3 regions of the Lysinibacillus sp. GW247-5R2A genome follow, and region 1 is predicted to be linked to each of the others. Evidence: predicted binding sites of a transcription regulator. Region 1 holds the regulator's gene; each other region holds the start of a gene.
What was found. The regulator LexA, encoded in region 1, represses DNA repair genes until DNA is damaged. The targets are predictions, from matches to a motif close to CGAACATATGTTCG.

Region 1 (10,221 bases):
TTTAATGAGTGCTACATTCGGTTTGCTTGTTGCAGTATGGGGAAATCCTGATGAGAAAACTTGGGAACCTTTATGGCGACAAAATTATGATAATTTTCCTCTCGGCGGAATTATTGTAGTCAGCCTATTTGCTCTTAGCTTCCTCTTTGCCAGTTGGATTAGTATGACTGCTCGTGCCCGAGAAGCTCAAGCAACGAAAATTGTAAAGCAGTTAATCGAACCTGATTTTGTGCTTTCTAAAAAGCAAGCCCTTCCGAAACCATTAAAAAAAGCACTTGTGCAAACAAGTGAATTAATAGATACACAGCGTAAAAGTCTACAGCGCTTATCCAATGAACGTGCAGAAGCTCATGACAAAATTATACAGGAACGCATCATTGCTGAACGTCAACGTCTGGCTAGAGAATTACATGATTCTGTGTCCCAGCAATTATTTGCGGCCTCCATGTTGCTTTCTGCTTTAACGGAAAATGACGAAAATACGACTAGCTTAAAACAAGTGGAAAAAATAGTTCAGCAAGCACAGCTCGAAATGCGTGCATTATTATTACACTTGCGACCTGTTGCACTTCGCAATAAAACACTTGCCCAAGGCTTAGAGGAATTAATTATCGAGCTTCAGCAAAAGGTTTACTTCCATATTGAATATGAGCTAGAAGAAATGGCATTAACGAAAGCAGAAGAAGATCACCTATTCCGCATTGCCCAGGAAGCCCTCTCTAATACACTTCGACATGCCAAAGCAAGTGAGGTTGAATTGTTGCTTGTTGCACGAGATGACTTAGCCATTTTACGCATTCAAGATAATGGTTTAGGTTTTGATGTAGAGGCAGATAAATCCACTTCTTACGGCTTGCAAAATATTGCTGAACGAGCTGTTGAAATTGGCTGCACATATAAAATTGTGTCAGTCCCTGAAGAAGGAACGATTGTCGAAGTTAAAATTCCACTACATAAAGAGGAGGTCAATGACAATGATACAAGTGCTCATAGTGGATGATCATGAAATGGTGCGTATCGGCGTTTCGGCATACTTATCCGCACAGCCAGATATTACAGTTGTGGGAGAGGCTGAAAACGGGCAAGAAGCAGTTGAGCGTGCCCTTGCCCTAAAGCCAGATATTATTTTAATGGATAATGTTATGCCCATTATGACTGGTGCTGAGGCAACAGCAGAAATTTTAGCCGCATGGCCAGAGGCAAAAATCATGATGGTGACTAGCTTTTTAGATGATGACAAAGTCTACCCTGCTTTAGAGGCAGGGGCAGTGAGTTATATATTAAAAACATCTAATGCAAAACAAATTGCAGAAGCCATTCGTAAAACAATGGGTGGCGAAACGGTATTAGAGCCAGAAGTTACATCTAAAATGATGCACCGTATGCGCCACGGCAATAATACACCCCTTTACGACCACCTTACTGACCGTGAAATGGAAGTTTTATTGCTGATGGCACAGGGCAAAGCCAATCAGGAAATTGCTGACGAGCTATATATTGCTTTAAAAACTGTGAAAACACATGTAAGCAATATTCTAGCAAAGCTTGAGGTTCAAGATCGCACACAAGCCGTTGTCTATGCCTTTCAAAATGGGCTTGCGAAGTAATTTCTACATAAAAAACTGCATAACCATATGCATTTTTTTAATTAGACTTATTTTAGAAGACCCTTTCCACCGGATGTATTTGTTCATTCCTTTAGTGATACGTCATCCTATAGCAAAAAAATACCGTAACACCCTGCGAATTCATACGTACGCTGAGTGTTGCGGTATTTTATTTAAATTCTTATAGTGCTTTTACTTTTGCAACTACATTCTCTACAGTGAATCCGTATTTTTCCATTACAATTTCACCTGGAGCTGATGCGCCAAATTTATCGATTGCAAGCACATCACCTTCAAAGCCGGTATATTTATGCCAGCCGAATGATGCACCCATTTCAATCGCAAGACGTTTAGTGACAGCTTTTGGTAAAACAGATTCTTTGTAAGCAGCATCTTGTTTTTCAAAGCGGTCCATAGATGGCATTGAAACGACAGCTACATCCATGCCTTCAGCTTTTAATGCTTTTTGTGCCTCAACAGCAAGTGAAACCTCTGAGCCTGTTGCAATTAAAATCGCATCCGCTATTTCTTTAGTAGCAGGAGATACTGTGTAAGCACCCTTCGTCACACCTTCACGTACTGTTTCAATAGAAGCGTTAAGAACAGGTAAGTTTTGACGAGACAATACTAATACTGTTGGCGTATTTTCTGATGCAACGGCAAGCTCCCACGCAACAGCTGATTCATTTGCATCCGCAGGACGAACAACAGATAAATTAGGCATTGCACGTAATGATGCAAGGTGTTCAATTGGTTCATGGGTTGGACCATCTTCTCCTACCGCAATCGAGTCATGTGTAAATACATACGTTACAGGAAGACCCATTAATGCTGAAAGACGAACTGCCGGACGAACATAATCTGAGAACACGAAGAATGTTCCACCAAATACATTTAAACCACCGTGAAGAGCCATACCGTTTAAAGCAGCGCCCATTGCAAATTCACGAACACCAAACCAGATGTTGCGACCAGCATAATCGTCTGCAGAGAAATCGCCTGCACCCTTCATCGTTGTTTTATTTGAGCCAGCAAGGTCAGCAGAGCCACCAAAGAATGATGGTGTTTTCTTAGCGATAGCGTTAATCGCATCACCAGAAGAAGAACGTGTTGCAACAGATTTACCAGCTTCATACACTGGTAATTCAGAAGCGAAGTCTGCTGGTAATTCACCATTCATAGCATGTTCAAATTGAGCAGCTAACTCTGGGAATTCTTGTTTATAAGCAGTAAATTTCGTATTCCAAGCTTCTTCAGACTGAGCTCCTTGCACTTCAGCTGCAGCATTAAACGTATCATATACTTCAGCAGGAATTTGGAAAGGCTCGTGTGCCCACTCATAAGCAGCTTTTGTTAATACCACTTCATCTGTACCAAGTGGTGCACCATGTGAATCAGCTTTACCTGATTTATTTGGAGAACCAAAACCAATCACTGTTTTCACTTCAATCAATGTTGGTTTGCCAGTTGATTTTTTAGCTTCTTCAATAGTTGCATTAATCGCATCAACATCTGTGCCATCTGCAACTTTTAAATAATTCCAACCATAAGATTCAAAACGTTTTTGTACATTTTCTGAGAATGACTTTTCTAAGTCACCATCTAAAGAAATATCATTAGAATCGTAAAGCACGATTAATTTTTCAAGTTTTAAGTGACCAGCTAATGAAATAGCCTCTGCTGCAACGCCTTCCATTAAGTCACCATCACCACATAATGCAAATGTATAGTGGTCAACGATGTCATGACCTGGTTTATTGTAAGTAGCTGCTAAATGACGCTCAGCCATTGCCATACCTACAGTCATGGCAATACCTTGTCCTAGAGGACCAGTTGTCGCTTCCACACCTACTGTATGACCATATTCAGGATGTCCTGGTGTTAATGAATCCCATTGGCGGAAGTTTTGAATTTCTTCCATTGGTAAACCATAGCCGCCTAGATGAAGTAGGCTGTATAGAAGCATGGAACCATGACCAGCTGATAATACAAAACGATCGCGATTATACCATTTTGGGTTCGCTGGGTTATGGCGTAATTGTTTTGTCCAAAGCGTATAAGCCATTGGCGCTGCCCCCATTGGTAAACCTGGGTGACCAGAATTTGCTTTTTCAATAGCATCGATTGACAAAGTTCGGATAGCATTAATTGCTAATAAATCCGCATGTTGAGTCATTATATTGTGACATCCTTTCTCGTCCTATAATTGTTCTTCTACAGTTTAGTCAACATTGCTTTAGAAAACAATGCTTTTGTAATACTATTTGTATTTTCATACATACTTTATTAAATTGTGTCACATTAATTTAGAAATTTATTTTTTTTCGCTTGTCTTACCTTTTCAGGCGTGACATCATTTCCTTCTGCATCAACCACTTTTACGTTTTCAATCGTATCACGCATTGTTGCTCTAAATGTCTCTAAGTATTCCTTACGAAGCGCTGTTCGCTCCTTTGCCTCTTCATCCGTTAGTTGACCACTTTTCGCTTTAGCAGAAAGTTCATTTATACGGTTTATTTTTTCTTTTGATAACATCGTTACACCCTTTCAGTACCTACCTTATTGAACTCAGTATGCAAAGTATAGCACGGTTTCCCATTAAATGCAGTTATACCAGCCCTTATTCAAGCTGTTGAAATTAAAAAACACATGACTTCCAGATGTTTGAAGTGTATAAATATTATATGGAAGGAAAAATTTAACTATATATTGGAGGATATACATGTGAACGTGACAACTAAGCGATTACTCATTCGAACATTTCAAGAGCAGGACTGGGAAGCTGTTTATAGCTATACTTCAGATGAAAAAGTGATGCACTATATGCCTGAAGGTGTTTTCAATGAAGAACAGGCAAAGAAATTTATTGCAGAAAATAGCAACGACAAAGCAAAACATTTTGCTATTGTTTCAAATAATTGCGAGCAAGTGATTGGTCATATCGTTTTCCATCCTTGTTTCGGCGATCATACTTATGAAATCGGTTGGGTACTAAATCCAGCTTATCAAAATCAAGGCTTTGCTTCTGAAGCTGCCCATGCTGTATTAGACTATGGATTTAATGAAAAGAAACTTCATAGAATTATTGCAACCTGTCAGCCCGAAAATATCGCTTCCTATAAAGTTATGGAAAAGATCGGAATGAGGCGTGAAGGATATTTTAAAAAGTGTATACCATATGGGAAGGAATGGTGGGACGAATACTATTACGCAGTTTTACGTGAAGATTGGAATAATTTATTAGAAGATTAGAAGAACGTTAAACACTTGTGAAAATGCGCGACTATAAGCGTTGTTGGGCTGCATCAATGATGTATGATCCGACCATACAATTTAGCCTGATGAACTTCTGAATAAGCCCTATTGTGGAGGTATGTTTCGATGGCAAAATTTCATCCTGCTTACATGATTACTATGAAAGATTTTGTAAAAGAACATTCAGTCTTATTACGAAAACAAACGCAAGACGTTGCCATACCAGTTCCCTTAGAGGACCGACATCTATTATTATCTATGCTTCAATATTTAAAAAACAGCCAAGATCCGAATTTAATAAAAAAGTATAAACTCCGTCCTGGTAGTGGCCTCTCTGCCAATCAAATTGGCGTAGATAAGAGAATGTTTGCTGTACTTTTTGAGGATCACGACCAAATACACGAAATGATGTTCATTAACCCAAAAATAATGAGTCATTCTTTGAATATGATCTATTTGCCTGAGGGTGAAGGGTGTCTGTCTGTTAATCGACCTGTTCACGGTTTTGTACCAAGATATGAACGAATTAAAGTAAAAGCCTATAATATTGATGGACAGGAATTTATGATGTCTTTAAAAGGCTATGAATCTATCGTTGTACAGCATGAAATCGATCATTTAAACGGCATTATGTTTTATGATCGAATTAATAAAGATAACCCTTTTCAACTACCCCAAAATGTTATTATCGAAAGCTTGTATTAAAAAAATTAGCGGGCAATATTATTTGCCTGCTAATCTTTCTTGATGCTCTTGGAATCGACGATGTACGGTTGCTTTACTTACCTCAAAGCCTAGTCCTCTAAGCGTAATGGAAATTTCCTCAAAGGTAAAACCACGATTCCGTAGCTTCACAATTTCATCAACAGGGAGTTCTTTCCGCTCCTGACCATGTGGATTGCCACGATTGGATAGATTATTTTCAGGGCGATAACCATTTTCAACAGCACGTCGCATGCCTCTGCGGATTTTTGCATTATGTATTCTACGTTGATATTCCTCTACAATTGCTAAAATTTCTAGTAGCATCGTATCCATTTCGTTTAATTGGACTGGTCCTGCATCACGCATGGAAAAAACATCTGTTGCTGATTTTTGTAATAAATGCAATACTGCCATTCTTGCATTTCCACGACCTAAACGAGTTTCATCTTGTACAAAAAGAGCTTTTATTTCTTTCTCTTTTATAAAATCAAGCATTTCCAGTAAGCCTTCGCGTTCTACATCATAACCGCTATGCTTATCTTTAAAAACACCCTTTACTTCATAGCCTTGCTCTTTAGCATAGCGCACTAATTCTTCTTGTTGGCGCTCTAATGAGGAGCTTTGCGTTTCTTTTTCAGTACTTACTCGGCAATAGACAACAGCCGTCATTTGATTATTTTTCATTGTTCGTTTCTCGCAATTTCAATAGTTTTGATGGGACTGGCTTGATCACTCAAAACTGGAATGACTAGAGATTTACCTGCCACGATTTTAATGTCTGCTAACTCATTTTCTGATTTGACAAGCTTAATCCAATCTTCTTTACTCATTTTACCACGGTATTGTTCTGCTAACGACCACAAGCTATCCCCATGTTCGATTTGAATTTCAGCGTAATTAACATCCCCCGGATCAGTGATGTAAAGGTAACTTGCGAAGAGTAAACAAGCACCTAATAATATAGTGATATGTGTATTTTTCTTTAACCATGTCATCATTATAACCTCATTTCTAGAATGTTTGTTCGGAATGTATGTTCTCATAATAAAGCGAACAAACGTTTTTGTCAAACACTTTTCGAACCTATGTTTGCATACGTGTTCGCATTCTGTTATACTATCAAATAAGAAGATTGATATTAGAAAAAAGAGGTGAGCAATCATGAAAAAAGTATCGAAAAGACAAGAGGACATATTAGCGTTCATTAAAGACGAGGTACGAGCTAAAGGGTATCCGCCATCAGTCCGTGAAATCGGGGAAGCTGTTGGACTTGCTTCAAGTTCAACTGTTCATGGTCATTTGGCTCGATTAGAACAAAAGGGTTTTATTCGTCGAGATCCAACAAAGCCACGTGCTATTGAAATTCTTGAGCCTGAGGAATCTATCCAAAAGCAACATGTCATCCATGTACCACTTGTAGGGAAGGTGACAGCAGGTTCTCCTATTACAGCTATCGAAAATATTGAAGAGTATTTCCCACTGCCAGATACATATGGCACGAGTGAGGATCAGTTATTCATGCTAGAAATTATGGGTGAATCGATGATTGAAGCAGGAATTTTAGATGGTGACTTAGTGATCGTAAAGCAAAAGTCAACAGCCATTAACGGAGACATTGTTGTAGCCATGACAGCTGAGGATGAAGCTACTGTAAAACGCTTCTTTAAGGAAAAAAACCATTTCCGTTTACAGCCTGAAAATTCATCGATGGAACCGATTATCGTCGATCAAGTATCAATTTTGGGACAAGTTGTCGGACTTTATCGCCGTGTACATTAATTAAATGAGGGTTTGAGGATTGTGTTCCTTCACTGAGCATACATCCTCTTTTTTACGCAAAAAAAGAATCCACAAACTATTGGATTCTTTTTACAATGACCTCTCTATGCCTCTTTTTTAAATTTCAAGCTTGCTTCAACAAACGCTGCAAATAACTTTTGTGCATGCTGATCTCCCGCTATAGCCAATTCCTCTGGGTGCCACTGGACAGCCAAACAGAATGGTAATTCCTCATGCACCACTGCTTCAATAATGCCATCACTTGATTTCGCTGCAACTTTTAAATTCTCCGCTAGTACATTCACTGACTGATGATGAAAAGAATTGACGGCAATTTTCTCTTGTTCAAGAATAGTCGCTAATAAATTCTCCGCAATAATTTGTACATAATGCGTTGCTACTGACCTACTAGCTTGTTGCATATGTTTGATTAGCTTCGTACTATAATGGTCACTATCAATGTCCTGATATAACGTACCACCTAATGCAACATTTACTATTTGGATACCTCGACAAATGCCGAAAATAGGCATTTTCCGTACAAATGCAGCCTCAATTAATGCTAATTCCACGGCATCTCTAGCTGGATGAATTTTACCTAGCCTTGGTGAAGGCTCCGCTCCAAATAGAAAAGGATGTACATCATAGCCTCCTGATAGCAATAAGCCATCTGTAAGGGCTAAAATTTGAGCAGCATCTTCCTCTACACCTAACGGAATAATAAGGGGGATACCGCCCGCCTCAATAATACTTTTGCTGTAAGCAGCATTTAAATGAGCTGATAAATCATCTTCTACAAAAGCTGTTATTCCAATAATCGGCTTCACTTGATTCCCCTCCACAAAATTGAAGATTTAACACTTACCAATAACCTAAATACCAATTGATGAACGAATCTCCGTAGAAATAAACAATCATAGCGGCTAATGCAATAGATGGACCAAAGGGAATAGGTGTTTGTCTTCCTTGTTTACGCTTTAATAAGACAACTATTCCAATTATCATACCAATGATAGCGGCAAAAAATAAAGTCAACAGCGTATGAATAGTACCGAGAACGAGACCAATTAAAAAAAAGAATTTAATATCTCCCCCTCCCATTCCACCTTTCGATAAAACCGCAATACTGTATAATATGCCAAAACCAACGAGTGCACCCAACAGACTGTCCCACCAAGGTGTTAAAGGTGACAGTACACGTCCTATGACCAAAAAGGGCAAAAAGAATAATAGAATCTTATCTGGAATTAACAGATAGGTAAAATCCGAAACAACTATAATGACTAACAATGAGATGAACGATAAAGCTACTATAAATTCTAAGCTCCAGTTTAGCTCCAAATACGCAAAGGCGAATAATCCTCCAGTTAACAATTCTATCGCTGGATATAGCCAAGAAATTTTAAGGCCACAGCCTCGACATGTACCTCTTAAAAACAGATAAGACAATACTGGCACTAAATCAAGAGCCGTCAATTGTCTCTGACAGCTCGTACAATGGGAGGAAGGATATACAAGAGACTCCTTCCGCGGCACACGTAAGCCAACTACATTATAAAAAGAGCCAAAGACTAGACCCACTAAAAAAATGATAATTGTATAAGCCATTTCCAAATTTATGTCCTCCTAAACCAATAGGCGCCCATACAATAAGTATGATGCGCCTATTCATATAATTATTGTAGTCTTGCTCAGTAATTCACCTATCGACTGTTATTCAACAATGGACATTGATAATGAGAGATGTGTTTGAAGAATATTTCATAAAAGGTTTGAAGTCATACGGTACGAAGAAAGAAAGAGTAGAGTAAGAGTAGTATCAGTTTAGCACAATATAAAAGAGATTCCAAAATTATTGGAACCTCTTCAATTTATTTCCTCAGCAACCTACCTGACAACAACATGCCAATGCCACCAATTGTTATAAATAGAACAGCTCTAATTAATAAATCAAGGGCTGATAAGTCAAAGAAAATAAGCTTGATAAACGCCATGACTAAAATAACAAAACCTGTAGTACGAAGCGTTTTTAAATGTTGTGTGGAACTAAGCCATAGCGAAATGCTCGCTGTGAGGAATAATGTAATCGTTGTAAGTGCTATACTTAGCTTCCAATCAAGTAGATGACTATACGTAAATTGATGAACAAGCCCCCAGATTGAGATCATTGTGAGTACGACACCTGAGCTAACAATAGTGTCTACATATTTCCCCATTCGCTCTTCATACAGCTGATAAATACGGCCCTTTACTAGAACGTCTACAATAATCGCCATAATTACTGCTATATAAACTATTCTGGTCATCATATTTAAGCTATCCATCATAGAAGGCTTTGTGCTGATCATCAAAGATAATACGATAAAGAATGCTCCAAGGACAGGTGTTAAAGCACGCCCTTTAAATTTCTCTGACACGAGCAGAGATCCTGCAAACAAAGCAGCTAGCGCAATACACATCAAATACTGAATGCCATTTGTTGCCTCGAAATAGGCTGAATCTAGTTTGCTTATATAAGCTATGAAGTAGCCTGTGGCGATTACTGCTAAAATATCTATGGCATATAAATCCTTCATGACTTTCTCAAAAGGTAATAACGTTTCTTTTGGGCGTCTAGCATACAAGTAAATGACTACTAGATAAATAATTGGCATGAACAGACTTAAATGCTCAAAGCTAATAAATGGTGTCGGTTCATGGAAAATGAAGTTTAGCAACAATGTAATCACAAGGAAAAACGATGTGACTACCTTCATCATACTGGCACGTAATCGTAAGCTCATCATTACACCTGCAAAAGCGATCAATGGATATAGTAAATCATCCACTTTATCAGGGATATTCATAATAAGTATCGTATTACATACGGCAATAA
Region 2 (10,221 bases), on a different contig from region 1:
CAATCATAAGTCACGATTAGCGTGGGATATTGCTGTTGGTCCTCCACAGGATTTATATGATGTAGCAACCCTAAGCCGAGTAGGTGCTATTGCACGTAATCTAGGCACCACATGGGGAGGAGATTGGACAGGTAATATTGATCGTCCTCATTTCGGGGTCAAGCCAAACTTGGATTATGCCAAAGGGGTACAAAATTGAAGGACAAGTGATTATTCCAATCAATAGTAAATACCAAGTGCAATTAATTGTGGAAGGCAATACAACTAAACCAATAGCAAAGGATGATGATAAAATGTTATTCACTAATGACACAACGAAGGCTGCTGTACGTGACTACATTAAACAATCAGTGGATAAAAAGAAAATTGATAAGTCGTGGCTTGATAAATTCGACCAAGGCACGATGACAAGTGGTGATTTTGAAGGTTTGAAAATCATTATTGCTCAGCGTATTAATTAAAAGTATTAACATGCATTTGTTATATGATGAAATATATGTTGAAATATGTAATAAAATGAATAATAATTAAGTCAATTATATTATTTTAAAAATAGGATAATTAATCTATTAATATCACTTTGGAGGATTACTATGAAAAAGATTTTAATGATAGTATCAGCAGCTATAGCTATACTATTTAGTTTCTCACTTCTAGATATCGAGGGAAACAAAGCTAAAGCAGCGTCTATTGGAGAACAATTAAAGGAACCGGAAATTGGTTGGAAAAGATACGACGATTCTCATCCAGCTATTATAAAAAAAGGATACGAAAGCACAAAAGATGGTGCTCCGTATAACGGTAGCTATTCTTATACATCTGCAAATGATAAACCTGTATTATTTGATTTCACAGGAGATAAAGTTCGAATTATCGTGCGTAGATGGAACACAAGTAATTATTACGCTGAAAAAGTAGAATTGGTTATAGATGGAGAAGTAAAACAAACATTTTCTATACATGGACCAACACAAAATCAGACGTTAATAGCTGAAGTCACAGGTTTAGAAAATAAAAGACATAGTGCTATAATCCGAGTAGCAGAAGGTTATTCAAAAGGTATAAACTTGGATGCATTAGATATTGATGAAAACGGCGAATTACTACCACCGCAGGAAGAGCCAGTGGAGCCTGAGAAACCTGTACAAACAATATCTCAATTGTTTGTTGGTAACAAGGCATTTTATAAGTTACAAGCAAACGGAGACCTTTATGGTTGGGGAAGTAATGAATACGGACAACTAGGCTTAGGTGATACTAAAAAAAGAACAATCACTAGTAAAGAGAAAATATCAATCCCAGAACCAGTAATTGATATTATTATTGGTGAACAATTTGTAATTGCATTAGGAGAAAGTGGCAATGTTTATGGGTGGGGCGATAACACTTCTTATTTATTTGATGAAAACGGTGGTCTAATACTTTCACCAGTTAAATTTGATGAGAATATTAAAGAAATATCTAAAGCGGAATAGCTGAATAATAGAAAGATTCCCAGGTACTCATTAATTTGAGCCTGGGCTTTTTTATTTCCACAAATTAATACTTGTCAAAATGCAAATAATTGTTCTGAAAAAATACAAACGAACGTTCTTGTTGAGGGGAAGAAGTTGTATGTTGAATCCTGAACAACGGCGACTATTTCATAAATTTTTAATACTAGAAATGGCAGTTCAATCATTGCAACGTGACTTCTCCGTAATTGAAAATTTGAAAATGAGTAAAGTTTATTTACCCATACTTGAAAGATTACTAAAAGACATAACACATGATTATTACGATTCGAAAAGACTGTTAGCAAAAGAAAAAATAAGATTAGTAAAAGTGAAAAAGATAGACGAATACTTTAGCGATGTCCAAATTGCAACGGAGGTAATGATGTGGTACTCAGATATGCTAATATGGCTTTGAAAACTCAGGTAGAAAAATTATTAATCAGTCACCAAAATAAAGACCATGCGCTCAATGGAAGATGAGTACCTGGTCAATTTTTGTTTAATATTCTCTTACTTCAAAAGAAGCAATTTTATCATGTACAATATATTCTGTTACTTTTTTATAAGGTGAGATTGTTTTAGAAAATTTGAATGTTGATGTACCTTGTGCACTTTCAAACCAATTTAAGTAGTTGTTTAAAACGGTATTTGTAACATCATATTCTTTTGTTATACCGTTTACTAATGTAATGCTTAAAATAGCATTTGAAAATTCATTGTTTGGTTTCTTAACAATTACTGTACTAGTGGCTGTAATATCAGTACCTTCAATTTTGGCAGTAATTATTGCTTCACCTTCATGAAGGGCCGTAACATTACCATCCTGCTCTACAGTAGCAATTGTTTCATCACTTGATGACCAGATTACTTTTGCAGTATCAGGTGTAGTTGTTGCTATTAGCTTATCTTGGCTACCTTCAAGTAATTCTAGATTATTTTTGTCTAAAGTTATGGATTCAATATTCGGAACATCATTTTCTGATATTAAAAATCCGTCCACATCAATAGCATCTAGAGCAAAAGTATCGTTGTTTACATTATTTGTTATGTTTATCTCTACTTTGTGTTTACCATAAGGTAAATCTACTTTTTTATAGTATATAGACTGACTTTTTATACCATAACCTTTTGCCGTAGCTGCTTCAGAAACACCGTCAATAGTAATTGTGAAATCCACCCTATTATAAGCAATGTAATCTAATAACATAAATTTAGTTCCCACAAAATAGAAGGTTAAACTCATATCTTTATTATAACCTTGTACTCGACTTTTTTTATACAAGTCTTCGTGCGAAAATCGATACATGTTTGAATAATTTATTAATGGGTTTGAATCATCATATCGCTTCCATCCTTTTTCAGGTTTAAGCAACTGATCACCGATTACCGCACTGTTTTCAGGTGTATTATTTAAATTAGTTACCCCTTCTTCATAATCTACTACTTCTGCTGCAGATGCACTTTCAACACTAAAGCTAACTAATGATAGCAGCACTAACGTTAAATAAATAAAACTCTTTTTTAATAAATTAACCACTTATGTATCCTCCTTTAAATTAACAAGGCTATTATAAATAACCTATAAAAACAACTTTAACCATTATGGTACTTATTTACCATGATAATAATCGGTTATTTTTGATAATTAAAAAGCCACTCGTTTGAGTGACCTTAGTCTTTCAATGATTCATGCTGTTTGTAACCTGGAGCAATCGCTTCTAAATCTAACTTCTCATAGTTATCCCAATTAACTTTTTTAAAGGTTTCGGTATCAAAGAAAATACCATTACACTTCTCCTATTTCTTCATTCCCATATTGGTCAGTCAATGGGGCAAACCAGTAAATTGAAGGAGATTGAACTTCTTACTGAGGTGGACAGCAATCTATTATGGCAACTTGCTATGGTCAATGTCTGTTGTCATTAGTAGGATTCTTTGACTCATTAATAAAACTAAAAACTAGTATAAAAAAAAGACCACTTCAAATGAGCGGTCTGAATAGATAAAACGTTAAATAGTCTTAAATTATAATGAAGTGGACTTACCTTTTTTCTCATCAATAATAAGGTCTTCTTTATCTGGGTGAGGGAGTTCAGTAGATCCCTTACGCCCATTAGATTCTTTCATATTGCTTGGATCTGCTTCCCTAGAAAATGCTTGTTTTGTTGGCTCATCGGTTGCAAATTCTGTATTTTTCTTATCTCTTTTCATTTTTGACACCTCCTAAAGATATTATTTAACGTATCCAATTAAATATCCCTCGTTTATTTCAAATTTTTTCAACAAGCGTTTTATAATAATGGAACGTCATTTATTTAGCAAGTATTACTTACGCTCAAAAAATTAGACTCACTTGGAAAATAGTATGTTTATTATAGGCTGCGTCGTGATAGGCAGTTTTTCTTTTGTATTATAATATTGGTGTAAAAGGACAAATACTTTTTTGTTATAAAAATAGATAGCAGCACGAAGTTGAGTGAATGGGCATGTATATCCATGGAAGCACTGACATTATTCATTAATTGGCAAGAGACATATGTCAAAATTGGCTGGAACACTATTGTAAAGGATGCTTCGAATATGAAAAGACGGGTAGCATGGTCTAAATGGTTAAAGAATATACTAGATGTAATGTAAAGGATAGAAAAGGGGATGGGGATTATTGGATTATTAAATATTCTTATGAGCGCTTTTGGGATTACGATGATAACTTTATTTCTTTATCTTTGGTCACTTGATGAAGACAAATGGAATTTGATGGGTATTTCCTCTTACGTAATTCCTGCCATATTAATTTATATTGTTGTTTTTGTGTATGTGTAGAAATTAGATAATTCTAGCAGTGGTGAACTTTATGTATAGTAAATGAATATGAACAGTTCTTATCAGGAGGTCGCAGAGGGTCGAAAAATCTATGGACAAGTATACTTATACAAAGATAAAATTTTCATTTCCTTTATGTAGAAAATTCCAAAAGTGGTAAACTTGATTCTGGAGTGATTGCTTTAAAATTTATACTAGTAATGGAAGTGAAAATGAATGGCCATTATAAAAGATAGATCATTTAGTGCCTCGAGAACAAGTATGGAGTTTAAGATAGTGGAAACGGATGCTGTTTCTAGTACAATTAATATTCATTTTTATTGTGGTAATCATCATTTGGATTATACATTTTTCGTTTTACGAAGTGACCTGATGATGTTACATACGTTAATTCTAAGAAATTGGGAAGAATTATTAGAAGCAGGAGTATGGGATTCAACGGATCCTTCCTTTTCATTGTCTATCTCGGCAAACAAAAGTGAGTTGATTGAAGAACAAATTTACCAATTTCAATGTTGGATAGATGCTGGTGAATATATGTCAAGTCGATCTACTCGTTCTGGGATTGGAATTACCATTTATCAAGATCGAAAAACGATTGAAGAATTTGCATTTCAGATAAAGCATGAACTTGATTAGGCTTAATAAGCCCCAGGCTCGCGTTCAGGACGGGACTTGGGCTTTTTTGAGTTGATTATTGGAGCAAAGCTTATATAAGCTAACGCAATTTTTTCTTATAAAATGAATAACAAGATCAATTAAAATAGATGGGCGAGAAACTGTAAATGAGCTAATTAAGTTAGTTTGGAACCCCTTTTGGATTTGTTTTATTTATGGTAGATTACAATTTAGTTGGTTAGGCCTCAATGATTGGGTCACACTTGCTGTCTGACAACACTGTACATAAAGATTGTTTTGCAAAAAATAGAATGGGGGATTTCAATGAAATGTTGACATATGAGCTTCTGGACACAATGCTTCTAGCAGACGAGGGAACGATTAGCCCTGTTGTGCTGGCAGGCCCATTTCCTATGGTTATCATTCCGACACAGCCCGTATCTATTCGAACAGAGAAAGGTATTTATCGAATAGGTAAAGGGCAATTTGTCTTGCTTTTACACCAAGAGCAGGATATCTATCTAGTTCCAAACGCTAGTGAGGGCTTTGCACCTGTTTACAGCATCTCATTTACTAGTTACCGGTTGGCAAAACGGGAGAAGGATGAGCTGTTATATGTGATTGATTTAACGCATTTGCCTGCACATGGGCAGATCATGGAATTTCCTCGGTATGCAGAAGGTTTGCTTAAAAATTTGCTGGAACAGTTCCAGCAAACGCAAAACCTAAATACAACCCCTAAGCTTCATTTGCTTCTGCACGAATTACTCGATACCATTTTTGAAAGAAAGAGTATTGATAACAGTTTTGTGACGAACGATCAAGCAATACAACAGGCTGTTACATATATCAAACAACATTTTGCAGCACCGCTAACGCGTTCTTTTATGGCCGATATGACTGGCTTTAACGAAAGCTATTTCTCCTCGCTGTTTAAGAAGGAAACAGGGTGGAGCTTTGCTGAGTATGTGAATCAAATTCGGGTAGATCAAGCAAAGCTTCTGCTACTAGGAACAAATGACAAATTGCAGGATATTGCGTTGAAAACAGGATTCGCTGACGGTTCATATTTGGGGAAAACCTTTACTAAATATGTTCATCTTTCGCCTAGTAGTTTTCGTAAGAGGAGGCATTCTCATCGTATTGTTAGTATACAATTTCTTGGGGCATTAGTAGCATTGGGCATTCAACCCCTCGCTACTACACGAGAGCTGCTTCAATCTTCTAAGCTATTGCATAAACGATTGTCGACCATTGTGGAAATAGAGTCCTTTGATCAACTTGAAGAGATACGCCAGCTCGAGCCAGAGTTAATTGTGGCACCAACTTATTTTTATAACTATCCTGATATAATGAAAACACTCGAACAAATTGCCCCTGTTTTAACAATTCCTTGGGGGCAGTTGGACAAGCTGGAAGAGGTAAGACTGCTTGGAACACTACTAGGGCGTACACAACAGGCTGAGGAGTGGATTGTAAAGCTGCAACAGTCCGCTCAAGAAGCAAGAGAAGTCATTCAACCATTTTTTAAGTCAGATACAACAGCTGGTATCTTTGAATTAAGTCACGATAATTTATGGCTAATCCCTTATCTATCAGTGCGCTCCGCCTACACTCTATTTGAATTATTAGGGCTACGAGCCCCTCAAACCATTGAACAGGAGATACTTCAAACTGGTAAGCATCTTAAAGTGACAGAGCAGGACTTGCCCATATATGCGGCTAGTCATATGTTTTTGATTGTGCCAACGGATGATACGGAATCGTTCCGTGCTCAGCTTATGCAGCGTTCCATTTGGCAACAATTAGTGTATGAGCAAGGCTGCCAATTACATCTACTGAAGCTCAATGAATTTTGGTTTGATGATGGTTTCTCATTGGAGCTCCAGCTGGATGTAATGGTAAAATTGTTAATTAATAAAATCGAATCCAACAATTTTCCCTGTGAAACATCCAATTTATAGGCGTTGTTCTTGTACAAGACTGTCTCTATAATGAATATATCATCGCGAATGATAATCATTATCAAATAAGGAGGTACAATCTTGTACTTACATAAGTTGTTAAAATCGATAGTATTTCTTGCTTTAATCACCGTACTTACGGCATGTGGCAATGCCAATGACAGCACTAAATCCAATACAAATCAGGATGCTTCTACAGCTGAAACGTCAGAATCCGCAACAAAGATTATTAAAACACAACGTGGAGATTTGGAAATGCCAAGTCATCCAAAGCGTATTGTGACAGACGGTTATTTACCAGAGCTACTTGTACTAGGTGTCAAGCCGATCGGTTCTACACAATGGGATTTGGAGAACAAAGTAATCCAGGAGCAGATTGATGGAATTGAAACAACCGGAGAGAGATCATTAGAGACCATCGTACAACTGAAACCAGATTTAATCATTACTTGGGTAAGTGATGAGGCAATCCTTCAGCAATATGAGAAGATTGCACCAACTCTTGCAATTCCTTATAGCTCAACAGGAGATATTTATGAAACCATGCGTCTATTGGGCGATGCTTTGAACAAAAAGGATGAAGCGGAAAAATGGATTAAGCAATTAGATCACACAGCTGAGGAAGCACGAGCACAGCTTGCAAATATAATTAAACCCGAGGATACGTTTGCGCTGATGGGCGTTTTTGTAGTAGATAAAGGGTTTTATATTTATGGTGACGGAGGCTATAGAGGCGGAGAAGCTATTTATAAGCATCTTCAACTAAAGCCACCAGCGAAACAGGCGAAAGAAATGATAGGGAAAGAGGCTTATCGTCAGGTTTCGTATGAAGTCATTCCTGATTATGCCGGCGATTATATTTTCATCGATCAAGGTGATTTAATCTCAGAGGTATGGGGAGAGAGCGAAGGACTTTGGAAGTCACTTGACGCTGTGAAGAATGACCGAGTATTCAAGCTTGACCCAGAGTTGTTCTGGGGCAATGACCCAATCTCATTAGAACTACAAATTAAAGAAGTAGTGAAAATGCTGACTGAAAAACAATGATAAATAGTTCCAATCTGAAGGATCACTCTAAAGGGTGGTCTTTTTCTTTTTACCTCTATTAGGGTGTTCTGTGTTAATTAGTACTTTTTCCATTGATAAGAAAAGAATTAATTGAGAAAAAATAGGGTATATATTAAAATCAATTTATACATACAATATATTGTATTAAATAACGTATTGGAGAATTCATAATGGAATATTTATCGCTAAAAGACCATGTTTATAATTATATTGTGGAACAAATTAACAATGGGAGCTTGCTGGCTGGGAAAAAGGTGAATGAAAACCATATTAGTGAAAGCCTCAATGTAAGTAGAACACCAGTAAGGGAAGCACTCATTCAGCTGACATCAGAAGGTTTACTAGAAAATATCCCACGTAAAGGATTTGTCATCAAAAGTTTAACGAAGGAAGAAGCGAAAGAGACTTATTTTATTATAGGGGCATTGGATGGATTAGCTGCCTCACTGGCAGTGCCATTATTAACGGAAAAAGATATGAAGGAGATGGAGTTTTATATTCAAAGTATTGATTTAGCCATTAATACAGAAAATTACAGGATGTACGATAAAATGCAAGAGGCTTTTCATGGTGTTTATCATAAGCTATGCCCGAATAAAAGTTTGATCGAACTTTTACTGCAATTAGAGAAAAAATTTATGAAAAACTTAGGGGAAAATGACTCAACTGATCGAGTAAAGGAAATGTTAACGCAGCTCAACAATGAACATCGGGAAATTCTTGATTTTTTCAAGAATGGGGATGCCATTGCTTTAGAAAGATTCCTCAAAGAAGTTCACTGGAATATGGAAAGAGCGGAGAAAGTATTGCTATAATTGCTAGAAAAACTGGAAAAACTAAGAATCTGTTTCAAATGAGACAGATTCTTTTTTTTATTGACATATAAAATAAAATATATAATATATAGAATTAAAGACTGAATATTATATATTGTCTTTTAACAAAGGAGAAAGGGGATTATTTTGTTTCAACAAACTTCTCTCTCTTTAATAAGGGGAAAAAATCTTTCTACGGCAGGTGTTTATGCAATATCAGGCTGACGGTTTTTAGAGAAGCTTTTCAAGTGAGCTTGAGAAACACCAGAGGCATATGTGGAGACGTAATTAATGGTGTAGAAAGGCTATGATTTGGAAGATTTAGGGGGATTTACAGTGGAGAATAAAGAGTACGATTTACAACGTGGGTTAAAACGCAGACATCTTACAATGATCTCAATTGGTGGAACCATTGGGACAGGATTATTTCTTGCATCTGGAAATGTTGTTTCAAATGCTGGAGCTCTTGGAGGTCCTATAGCATTTTTAGTGATTGGTATTTTAGTATTTGTGTTAATGAAGGGTCTTGGAGAAATGTCAACCTTCATGCCTATACCAGGGGCTTATACTACCTATTCAGGTTTATTTGTTCACCCCGTGCTAGGTTTTATGGTTGGCTGGAATTTATATATTAATGGATTCCTCGGGCTCGGTGCTGAAATTGTTGGGGGAGGGATGATTCTTAATCAATTTTTCCCAAGTACGTCTACCTTTATATTTTGTCTTTGTATTTCAGCTATCATTTTGTTTTTGAACTTAATTGATGTGAAATCCTATGGGGAAGCTGAATATTGGTTTGCCGGTATTAAAGTACTTGCCATCATTGTATTTCTTATCATTGGTGTCCTAATGATTTTCGGAGTGATTGGAGAACAAGGATTTATAGGTTTTTCAAATTGGAACAGTGAATCGATGTTTCCAAATGGTTTGACAGCGGTCATTATTATGATGACTGGTGTAGTTTGGTCCTATCTAGGTGTTGAGACAGTTGTTTCTGCGGCAGGTGAAGCAGAAAACCCGCAGAAAAACGTTCCAAGGGCCATTAATACAATTTTCCTTCGTATTTTAATTTTCTATGTTGGATCTATTACCATCATTGGTTTAGTTGTACCTTATCAAAATGTAAGCGTTCTAAGTAATGGATATGCTGGTCTTTTAGGTTTAGCTGGCATTCCTGGAGCTGCAACAATCATGAATATTATTATTCTAACATCTTTGGTTTCTGCAGCGAACTCGATTGTTTATTTCCTAAGTAGAACACTGATTGCATTATCAAAAGAAGGGAAAGCACCAAAAGCATTAGGGAAGGTTAATAAACGAGGCATTCCAATGAATGCGGTAATTTTGACATTATTCCTTGGACAGGTTTCGCTGATTACGAACTTTATTTCACCAGATAAAGTATTTATTTGGTTAACATCTATTGCAGGCTTTAAT
Region 3 (10,221 bases), on a different contig from region 1:
TTGATTTAACACATGTCCGCTTAAATCATGCCATTAACCAATCGTTAAAGGCACATGTGAGTATGCATAATGATGTCGATTATGTTGTCCAAGAGGGCGAAATTGTCATTGTTGACGGCTTTACTGGTCGTTTAATGAAAGGGCGCCGATATTCGGATGGCCTTCACCAAGCTATTGAAGCTAAAGAAGGCGTTGAGATTCAAAATGAATCAATGACAATGGCTACTATTACGTTCCAAAACTATTTCCGTATGTACCAAAAGCTTGCAGGTATGACAGGTACAGCGAAAACAGAGGAAGAAGAGTTCCGCAATATTTACAATATGAGCGTTATTGCGATTCCTACGAATAAGCCAATTGCTCGTGATGACCGTCCAGATTTAATTTTTGCTTCTATGGAAGGAAAATATAAAGCAGTAGCAGCTGATATTGCAGAGCGCCATAAGGCAGGACAACCTGTGCTTGTTGGTACGGTTGCGATTGAAACATCTGAAATTATTTCGCAATTGCTGGATAAACATAAAATTCCTCATAATGTACTGAATGCAAAAAACCATGAACGCGAAGCAGAAATTATTGCTAATGCTGGTTCAAAGGGTGCTGTAACGATTGCTACAAACATGGCGGGTCGTGGTACCGATATTAAACCTGGTGAAGGTGTATTAGAAATTGGCGGGTTAGCGGTTATTGGTACTGAGCGACATGAATCTCGTCGTATTGATAACCAGCTACGTGGACGTTCTGGTCGTCAAGGGAATCCAGGGGTAACACAATTTTATCTATCACTAGAAGATGATTTAATGCGTCGTTTCGGTTCAGATAATATGAAGGCGATGATGATGCGTTTAGGTATGGACGATACACAGCCGTTGCAATCAAAAGTTGTGTCGAGAGCTGTAGAATCAGCGCAGAAACGTGTCGAAGGTAATAACTTTGATGCTCGTAAGCGTTTATTACAATATGATGATGTTCTCCGTCAGCAACGTGAAATTATTTATAAAGAGCGTTATGATGTTCTAGAAACAGAAAATATGCGCGTGCTTGTGGAGTCGATGATTCAAGAGACGATTGACAATGTTGTCGGACTCTATACACAAGGTGAGCAAAAAGATTGGAATCTCAAGGCTATTGAAGACTTTGTGGCTGCTAATTTGCTAGAGGAAGGTCAACTAAAAGTAGCTGATTTCCAAGGTAAATCTGCAGAAGACATTAACCAATTGATTTCAGAAGCTGTCCACGCTCGATATGATGAAAAAGAGGAAGAGCTTACAGCAGAGCGTATGCGTGAGTTTGAAAAAGTTATTTTATTACGTTCTATTGATACAAAATGGATTGATCATATTGATGCTATGGATCAACTTCGTCAAGGTATCCATCTGCGGGCATATGGTCAAAATGATCCGCTACGTGAATATCAACAAGAAGGTTTTGCGATGTTCGAAGATATGGTCGCTTCCATTCGCGAGGATGTTGCGAAGTATGCTATGAAGGCCGAAATTCGCAGTAATCTTGAGCGTGAAGAGGTGGCGAAAGGTCAGGCTGTTAATCCGAAAGAAGATGGCGGTCCTGCTCCGAAAAAGCAACCTGTTCGTAAGGCTGAAAATGTTGGACGCAATGATTTATGTCCTTGTGGAAGCGGTAAGAAGTTTAAAAACTGTCATGGTGCAGCTCAATAATAGAAATGGAAAAGATCATTTTAACGGTATGTTGAAATGATCTTTTTTTCTATAGAAAAATAAATTCTTGTCATAAAAGTCAGAATTTATAGACAATAGTAAAATGTGGGTATACAATAGCTGTAATAATAGGGATTTAGGTTTAGTGAATTCTTCTATTATTATCCTAAATAATTAGGTGGGGTGGATTACTAAGGATTGAGAGTGATAAAAGTATTGGAGAAGCTGAGGTGGGAGAAATGAGGGAAAAGAAAGTTTTCCAAGCAATTTCGACTTGTAGAAAAAATCGGGAATGTACGGAACTTGGTATATTCCTTTTTTATTTAGGCTGAAAACATAAGTGCATAAAGGGGGAATAAGGATGCATAAGAAGGATATTATGAGTAGTGAAACTATGCTGTATATGCCTGTGTATGATTCCTTTGGAAATTTATGTACTCGGGTGATGGAAAAAAATAATGACTATATTTCTAAATTACCACCGACGAAGTTAATGGACTATAATCTTCGTTATTATGGTTCAAGCTTAAGAGGGGCTTTCGATGGATCAAAAATGATTTTAGGTAAACTTAATAAAAACCCAATCGTTGTGGATGAGCGTGGGAATATTTTATGGTTTCCAAGCAAATCGCCACTACACCCGGAATGTATATGGTTTGCTGTCCATCATATTGATGAGTATATCTCTGTGGATAAAAAGAGCACAAAGATAATTTTTACGAATAGTGAGGAAATTATTGTAGATGTTAGTGTCAAAACGATAGAGTATCGTATTCAGCGGGCATTTTTATTAAAATATAGATTAGAGAGAAGAACGAAGCATTTACTTGTTCAATATGATCGTGTGAAAGTATTTCAACGTTTTGCACTTGATATGCTGGAGGACGAGACGTAGGATCGTGTTTTTATGTATGTTTTCCTCTGTAAAAACGTTATAATAAAAAGATACGGAGCTTTCATACTAGGCTCCATTACTAACGTTCGGAGGATTTTACAATGATTGAATTAGCAGATGTACGCAATGTGTTAGACACTACAGCCAAAAAATTGGTGGACTTCAGGGGGTCTCTTTGACTTAGAAAACAAAGAGGCACGTATACAGGAGCTAGATGAAATGATGCTAGAGCCAGGGTTCTGGGATGATCAGCAAGGTGCACAGGTGATCATTAATGAGGGCAATGGCTTAAAAGCAATCGTCAATGAATATAAAGAGTTAGAAGAAATACATGAGAACTTAGATATGACACTGGAGCTTTTACGTGAAGAGCCAGACGAAGAATTGCAGGAAGAGTTAGGAAAAGAACTGGTCGAATTCCAACAAAAAATGGCTGATTTTGAGCTGCAATTATTATTGAGTGGTCCATACGATCAAAACAATGCTATTTTGGAGTTGCATCCAGGAGCAGGTGGAACAGAGTCACAAGACTGGGGCTCTATGCTACTACGTATGTATACACGATGGGCTGAGAAGCGTGGTTTTAAAGTAGAAACAATGGATTATCTTCCTGGTGATGAGGCGGGTATTAAATCTGTAACCATTTCGATTAAAGGTCATAATGCTTTCGGTTATTTACAGGCTGAAAAAGGTGTCCATCGCCTAGTGCGTATTTCGCCATTTGATTCATCAGGCCGTCGTCATACTTCTTTCGTTTCTTGCGATGTCATGCCAGAATTTGACGAAAATATTGAAATTGATATTCGTACAGAGGATTTGAAAATTGATACGTATCGTGCGACAGGTGCGGGTGGTCAGCATATTAATACAACAGATTCAGCTGTTCGTATTACACACATCCCGACTGGTACGGTTGTACAATGCCAAGCAGAACGTTCACAAATTAAAAACCGTGAGAAAGCGATGGCTATGTTAAAAGGAAAATTATATCAATTAGAGTTAGAGAAGCAACAGGCGCAGCTTGATGAGATCCGTGGTGAACAGAAGGACATTGGTTGGGGCTCGCAAATTCGCTCGTATGTATTCCATCCATATTCAATGGTAAAAGATCACCGTACGAATGAAGAAACAGGGAATGTCGGAGCGGTAATGGATGGGGATGTAGATCCATTTATTAATGCTTACTTACGTTCAAAAATTAACTAATAGTCATCCCCCAAGAGTTGTTTCTTGGGGGATTTTTTAGTTAAAAGAATGGATGATAGGGTGAGTCTTGACTAAGTTGTTTTCGTTCGTTCATGTAATGTTTGTAGAGCATAGAAGCATTCACAAACTGTTTACTAATAGAAGCGTATTGAATAGGTAGCTCAATCTGTTGATCGTTTTTTAATGTGACCACACATCCTGTTTCGCTCGGCGTAATATTGATAATCGCATGGAGCCCTATCCATATATTATGAATGGAATTAGGTGAATAGGTTGGTAGAAAGATGCAAGGAAACCCATAATCAAAGGCCACGACGATTGGTAGCTTATGTTGATTACCAAAAAAGCGTTTTGCAGATTGCTTTGCTGCTTCATAGGTGGAGCCTAATGAAATACAAGATTTTCGCAGTACATGCATCGGCTTCCGAGTAACAATGAGCTCATTATGTTTGTCTATAACATGAGTGAAAACTTTAGTGTCATGCTGAACTGGTTGGAGCAAGTAAGTGTTAAAGGAAATTAAATAGCCATTTACAAATTTACTAGTCATTTTGGAAGTGCCTCCCTTTTCTATTGATAACCGTAGTGTAGTACATAAAATGAATTTCAAAAAATATACAAAGTAATGAAACAAGGTTGATAAATGAATGAAATGCTTAGAGAGTTTGCTTTAAATTTCACGAGTTTACTAGTTAATCCAAGTTATTTTCAAATCGTAAGCATTGCTTTTTAATTTCAATTTTCATATAATTTAGAAAAGGATCGGGGTGAGATCGTTGGATAAATATTATTCGTACACAGATTTTCTAAAAGCCGTTGGTCAGTCAAAAAAAGTTGATGAGGCAGAGAAATTATTAAACGAGATTTATTTAGATTTATTTTTAAATCGTATCCAGCGTATGCATCGACAAGAGCAGCTCATCATGTTAATAGATAGAGCACTCGATGAAAAAGATGAAAACGCATTTTATCAATACGCAACCGAACTCAATTCCTTGCAGCAAACAGAAGATGAATCATACTAATAATTCCGCTCTCCGCGACTATGGAGAGCGGGATTTTTTTTGGAGATGATAGAGTGGCTGTGCCATTCACCTAATGTATAAAAAGTATTGCTCTAAAAAATGAGAAAAGAGAAGGAACGACTATCATTCTACAATGGACATCTCATTACTAGAGAAGGCTTGAAAACCTGACGAAACGGCTATTATGAGAGTATAAGGTTGAGAATCCATCTTCCATTTTAGAGATAGAAAAAAATTTTACAAACATTCGTTCGTTAAATGTTCGAAATTTTAATATTGCTATGCTAAAATATATGTACAAATTGGAAAGAAAGGACGGGGACAGGTGTGCAAACTTTTGATTTACAAGCGCCATATCAGCCTAATGGAGATCAGCCACAGGCAATTGCGGAATTAGTGGAGGGTGTGAAAGCAGGCAAGCGTCATCAAACATTACTTGGTGCAACAGGAACTGGGAAAACATTTACAATTTCAAATGTAATCCAGCAGGTTAAAAAACCGACACTCATTATGGCACACAATAAAACGTTGGCGGGCCAATTATATAGTGAATTCAAAGAGTTCTTTCCAAATAATGCTGTAGAATACTTTGTTAGTTACTATGATTATTACCAACCAGAAGCCTATGTACCGCAGACAGATACTTATATAGAGAAGGATTCTAGCATTAATGATGAAATTGATAAGCTGCGCCACTCTGCAACCTCTGCATTATTTGAGCGTGATGATGTCATTATTATTGCATCTGTATCCTGTATTTACGGTCTTGGTTCTCCTGAAGAATACCGTGAAATGGTTGTCTCGATCCGCACGGGTATGGAAATTGAACGTAATCAGCTATTGCGCAAACTTGTAGATGTTCAATATGAGCGCAATGATGTTAGTTTTACACGCGGGACATTTCGGGTACGAGGAGATGTAGTAGAGATTTTCCCAGCCTCACGTGATGAGCATTGTATTCGTGTCGAGTTTTTTGGGGACGAAATTGATCGCATTCGTGAGGTAGATGCTTTAACTGGAGAAATACTATCAGATCGAGAGCATGTCGCTATTTTCCCCGCATCCCACTTCGTTACACGAGAAGAAAAAATGCGAAAAGCGATTGAAAACATTGAAAATGAATTAGAAGAACGATTGGCATTATTGCGTGCCGAGGATAGATTATTAGAGGCTCAGCGTTTAGAGCAACGGACACGCTATGATTTAGAAATGATGCGCGAAATGGGCTTTTGTTCAGGGATTGAGAACTATTCACGTCACTTAACTTTACGTGAAGCAGGTGCGACTCCATATACTTTGCTTGATTATTTCCCTGAGGACTTTTTGCTCGTCGTAGATGAAAGTCACGTAACTCTTCCACAGGTACGAGGGATGTACAACGGTGACCAAGCGCGTAAAGGGGTACTCGTTGAGCATGGTTTCCGTTTGCCATCTGCGCTAGATAACCGTCCATTACGTTTTGAAGAATACGAAAATAGAGTACATCAAGCGATTTATGTATCTGCCACACCGGGACCCTATGAGTTGGAGCATACTCCTGAAATGATCCAGCAAATTATTCGACCAACAGGTTTACTAGATCCATTAATTGATGTTCGCCCAATAGAAGGACAAATAGATAACTTAATCGATGAAATTCAAGGTCGAATTGCACGTGATGAGCGAGTATTAGTAACAACGCTAACAAAGAAGATGTCAGAGGATTTAACGGCCTATTTGAAGGAAATGGGCTTAAAGGTTGAATATTTGCATTCTGAGATTAAGACATTAGAGCGTATTGAGATTATCCGTGAGCTGCGGAAGGGCACTTATGATGTACTAATTGGCATTAACTTATTGCGTGAAGGACTCGATATTCCTGAAGTATCACTTGTAGCCATATTAGACGCGGATAAAGAAGGATTTTTACGTTCGGAACGTTCACTCATTCAAACGATTGGCCGAGCTGCGCGTAATGCGAACGGTCATGTCATCATGTATGCAGATCATGTAACCGACTCGATGAAAAAGGCGCTCGATGAAACAAAACGTCGTCGTGAATTGCAAATGGCCTATAACGAAGAGCATGGTATTACGCCTCAAACTATTAGTAAAAAAATACCAGAAGTGATTCGTGCTACACAAGTGGCAGAAGAAGAAAAATCCTATGTAACAAAGGCGACGAAGGGCAAAAAGCTAACAAAGGCAGAAAGAGACCAGCTCGTAGCTTCTCTAGAAATAGAAATGAAGGAAGCGGCAAAAGCGCTAGATTTCGAACGTGCAGCTGAGCTTCGAGATACGATATTTGAATTGAAGGTAGAAGGGTGAATGACTTGTGAAAAATACTGAAATTGTCGTGCAAGGTGCACGTGCTCATAATTTAAAAAATATTAATGTCACAATTCCACGTGATCAATTAGTCGTTTTAACAGGATTATCAGGATCAGGTAAATCTTCATTAGCATTTGATACGATTTATGCGGAGGGACAACGACGTTATGTCGAGTCTCTTTCCGCCTATGCACGTCAGTTTCTTGGGCAGATGGACAAACCAGATGTTGATGCAATCGAAGGATTATCGCCTGCTATTTCAATAGACCAAAAAACAACGAGTCGTAACCCACGCTCTACGGTAGGGACGGTTACAGAAATCTATGATTACTTACGTTTACTATATGCACGTATTGGTAAGCCGATTTGTCCGAATCACGGGATAGAAATTACTTCCCAAACGATAGAGCAAATGGTGGACCGTTTATTAACTTATCCAGAAAGAACCAAAATGCAACTCCTTGCTCCAATGGTTTCTGGACGTAAAGGAACACATGTAAAACTGCTAGAAGATTTAAAAAAGCAAGGCTTCGTTCGTGTGCGAATTGATGGAGATTTACGAGATTTAGATGATGCGATTGATCTTGATAAAAATAAAAAACACTCTATTGAGGTAGTGATCGACCGTGTTGTAATGAAGGAAGGTGTCGCTGCACGTTTAAGTGATTCTTTAGAGACAGCTCTTCGTTTGGCCGATGGTCGTGTGCTTGTAGACGTTATGGAGCATGAGGAATTACTATTTAGTGAACATCATGCCTGTCCTATTTGCGGTTTTTCTATCGGTGAGCTAGAGCCACGCATGTTTTCATTTAATAGTCCATTTGGTGCTTGTCCAAGCTGTGACGGCTTAGGCTCGACACAAGAGGTGGATTTAGATTTAGTGGTGCCGGATTGGGATCGTTCTTTATTAGAGCATGCTATTGCACCTTGGGAGCCAACAAGTTCACAGTACTATCCTCAATTATTAAAAGCAGTTTGTGATCACTATCATATTCCAATGGATGTGCCTGTGAAGGATTTACCAAAAGACAAGATGGACAAAGTGTTATTTGGCTCAGGTAAAGAGAAGATTCACTTCCATTATGAAAATGAATTTGGCAATGTGCGAGACCAAATGATTGAATTTGAAGGTGTTGTTCGAAATGTAGAGCGTCGTTTTAAAGAGACAACTTCAGATTATGTTCGTGAGCAAATGGAAAAATATATGGCACAACAGGCTTGTCCTTCTTGTAAAGGCTATCGGTTAAAGCCAGAAACATTAGCTGTAAAAGTTGCCGACAAACATATTGGTGAGGTGACACAATATTCAATTCAGGAAGCCGACACATTTTTCAAAGAGCTAGATCTCTCTGAAAAGGATATGAAAATTGCTCGTCTAGTTTTACGGGAAATTGAAGAACGACTGGGCTTCCTGGTTAATGTAGGTTTAGACTATTTAACTTTAAGTCGTGCAGCAGGTACATTATCTGGTGGGGAAGCACAACGTATTCGTCTTGCTACTCAAATCGGTTCACGATTAACAGGCGTTCTATATATTTTAGATGAACCATCGATTGGCTTACACCAACGGGATAATGATCGCTTGATTAGCACCTTACAAAACATGAGAGATATTGGTAATACACTGATTGTGGTGGAGCATGATGAGGATACGATGCTAGCAGCTGATTATCTGATTGACGTTGGACCAGGTGCAGGTGTTCATGGTGGCCAAATTGTTGCAGCAGGTACACCACAGGAAGTCATGGAAAATAATAAATCTTTAACAGGACAATATTTAAGCGGGAAAAAATTTATCCCATTGCCAGTTGAAAGACGTCAACCAAATGGTCGTAAGCTTTCGATTAAGGGTGCCAAGGAAAATAACTTACGCAATGTCAAAGTCGATGTTCCACTTGGCTTATTTGTCGCAGTGACAGGTGTATCTGGTTCAGGGAAATCCACGCTGATTAATGAAATTTTATATAAATCATTGGCACAGAAGCTGAATCGTTCCAAGGTTAAACCGGGAGAACATAAAGAGGTAACAGGGATGGATGAGCTTGAAAAAGTCATCGATATTGACCAATCTCCAATTGGCCGTACCCCACGCTCGAATCCAGCTACTTACACGGGAGTCTTTGACGATATACGCGATGTTTTTGCTACCACGAATGAAGCAAAGGTACGAGGCTATAAAAAAGGGCGTTTTAGCTTTAATGTCAAGGGTGGTCGCTGTGAAGCATGTCGTGGAGATGGAATTATTAAAATAGAAATGCATTTCCTTCCGGATGTGTATGTTCCTTGTGAAGTATGTCACGGCAAACGCTATAATCGCGAAACACTTGAAGTAAAATATAAAGATAAAAGTATTGCAGATATTTTAGATATGACAATTGAAAATGCAGTAGTATTCTTCGAAAACATTCCAAAGATTCAACGTAAGCTTCAAACTATTGTTGATGTTGGCTTAGGTTATATGAAATTAGGACAACCTGCCACAACATTATCCGGAGGAGAGGCGCAGCGTGTAAAATTAGCATCTGAATTACACCGACGTTCAACAGGTAAATCATTCTATATTCTAGATGAACCAACGACAGGCTTACATGCAGACGATATTGCACGTTTACTTGTAGTGCTACAACGTCTTGTTGAAAATGGCGATTCCGTATTAGTCATTGAACACAATCTAGATGTTATCAAAACGGCTGATTTTCTTATCGATTTAGGTCCAGAGGGTGGAGACAAAGGGGGGACGATTATCGCAACAGGTACACCTGAAGAAGTAGCAGAAGCGCCAGGTTCTTACACAGGAAAATATTTAAAACCAATTTTAGAACGTGACCGTATGAGAATGGAAGCAGTATTAGCAGAAGCTTCTAAATCTTAATCCCAGTCTTCAATCGGAGTGCGAAAAGCTCTACTCGATCCATAGAATTAAAACGTTGTAATAAAATTCAATTTTGCAGTGAAACTTTTCAAAAAAAGAATCGTATAAATAGTATAACGAACTGAGGGAGGCTATTTAGTTATGCAAAATGAACGTCAACGAATTTTAGAGCTTGTAGAAAAAGGTACGATTTCGGCACAAGAGGCGATTACATTATTAGAAGCATTAGAGCAATCC

Region 2: AC07YC_RS08405 (YhjD family protein) is a predicted target of LexA. The motif match lies at 1,581-1,594, and genes of this name have one in related genera.
Region 3: uvrB (excinuclease ABC subunit UvrB) is a predicted target of LexA. The motif match lies at 5,043-5,056, and genes of this name have one in related genera.

The regions. Positions count from the first base shown of each region.
Region 1 covers NZ_JBWKZL010000001.1:407,435-417,655, forward strand. Annotated here, with positions in the region: gene AC07YC_RS02025 (sensor histidine kinase) at 1-1,000, shown strand, start outside; gene AC07YC_RS02030 (response regulator transcription factor) at 975-1,607, shown strand; gene tkt (transketolase) at 1,789-3,783, opposite strand; gene AC07YC_RS02040 (DUF896 domain-containing protein) at 3,909-4,142, opposite strand; gene AC07YC_RS02045 (GNAT family N-acetyltransferase) at 4,332-4,859, shown strand; gene def (peptide deformylase) at 4,989-5,567, shown strand; gene AC07YC_RS02055 (YneB family resolvase-like protein) at 5,586-6,251, opposite strand; gene yneA (cell division suppressor protein YneA) at 6,248-6,610, opposite strand; gene lexA (transcriptional repressor LexA) at 6,729-7,346, shown strand; gene AC07YC_RS02070 (gamma-glutamyl-gamma-aminobutyrate hydrolase family protein) at 7,451-8,173, opposite strand; gene AC07YC_RS02075 (prepilin peptidase) at 8,208-8,960, opposite strand; gene AC07YC_RS02080 (DUF2339 domain-containing protein) at 9,218-10,221, opposite strand, start outside.
Region 2 covers NZ_JBWKZL010000004.1:168,910-179,130, reverse strand. Annotated here, with positions in the region: partial or broken gene AC07YC_RS08415 (M15 family metallopeptidase) at 1-461, shown strand, start outside; gene AC07YC_RS08410 (hypothetical protein) at 594-1,475, shown strand; gene AC07YC_RS08405 (YhjD family protein) at 1,615-1,911, shown strand; gene AC07YC_RS08400 (Ig-like domain-containing protein) at 1,996-3,033, opposite strand; gene AC07YC_RS08395 (hypothetical protein) at 3,522-3,707, opposite strand; gene AC07YC_RS08390 (hypothetical protein) at 3,993-4,133, shown strand; gene AC07YC_RS08385 (hypothetical protein) at 4,179-4,319, shown strand; gene AC07YC_RS08380 (hypothetical protein) at 4,581-4,958, shown strand; gene AC07YC_RS08375 (helix-turn-helix domain-containing protein) at 5,267-6,901, shown strand; gene AC07YC_RS08370 (ABC transporter substrate-binding protein) at 6,983-7,948, shown strand; gene AC07YC_RS08365 (GntR family transcriptional regulator) at 8,140-8,784, shown strand; gene AC07YC_RS08360 (amino acid permease) at 9,121-10,221, shown strand, end outside.
Region 3 covers NZ_JBWKZL010000007.1:185,657-195,877, reverse strand. Annotated here, with positions in the region: gene secA (preprotein translocase subunit SecA) at 1-1,676, shown strand, start outside; gene AC07YC_RS12680 (competence protein ComK) at 2,038-2,571, shown strand; one part of gene prfB (peptide chain release factor 2) at 2,673-2,747, shown strand; one part of gene prfB (peptide chain release factor 2) at 2,749-3,777, shown strand; gene AC07YC_RS12670 (competence protein ComK) at 3,818-4,327, opposite strand; gene AC07YC_RS12665 (IDEAL domain-containing protein) at 4,554-4,802, shown strand; gene uvrB (excinuclease ABC subunit UvrB) at 5,130-7,109, shown strand; gene uvrA (excinuclease ABC subunit UvrA) at 7,117-9,984, shown strand; gene AC07YC_RS12650 (DUF4097 family beta strand repeat-containing protein) at 10,126-10,221, shown strand, end outside.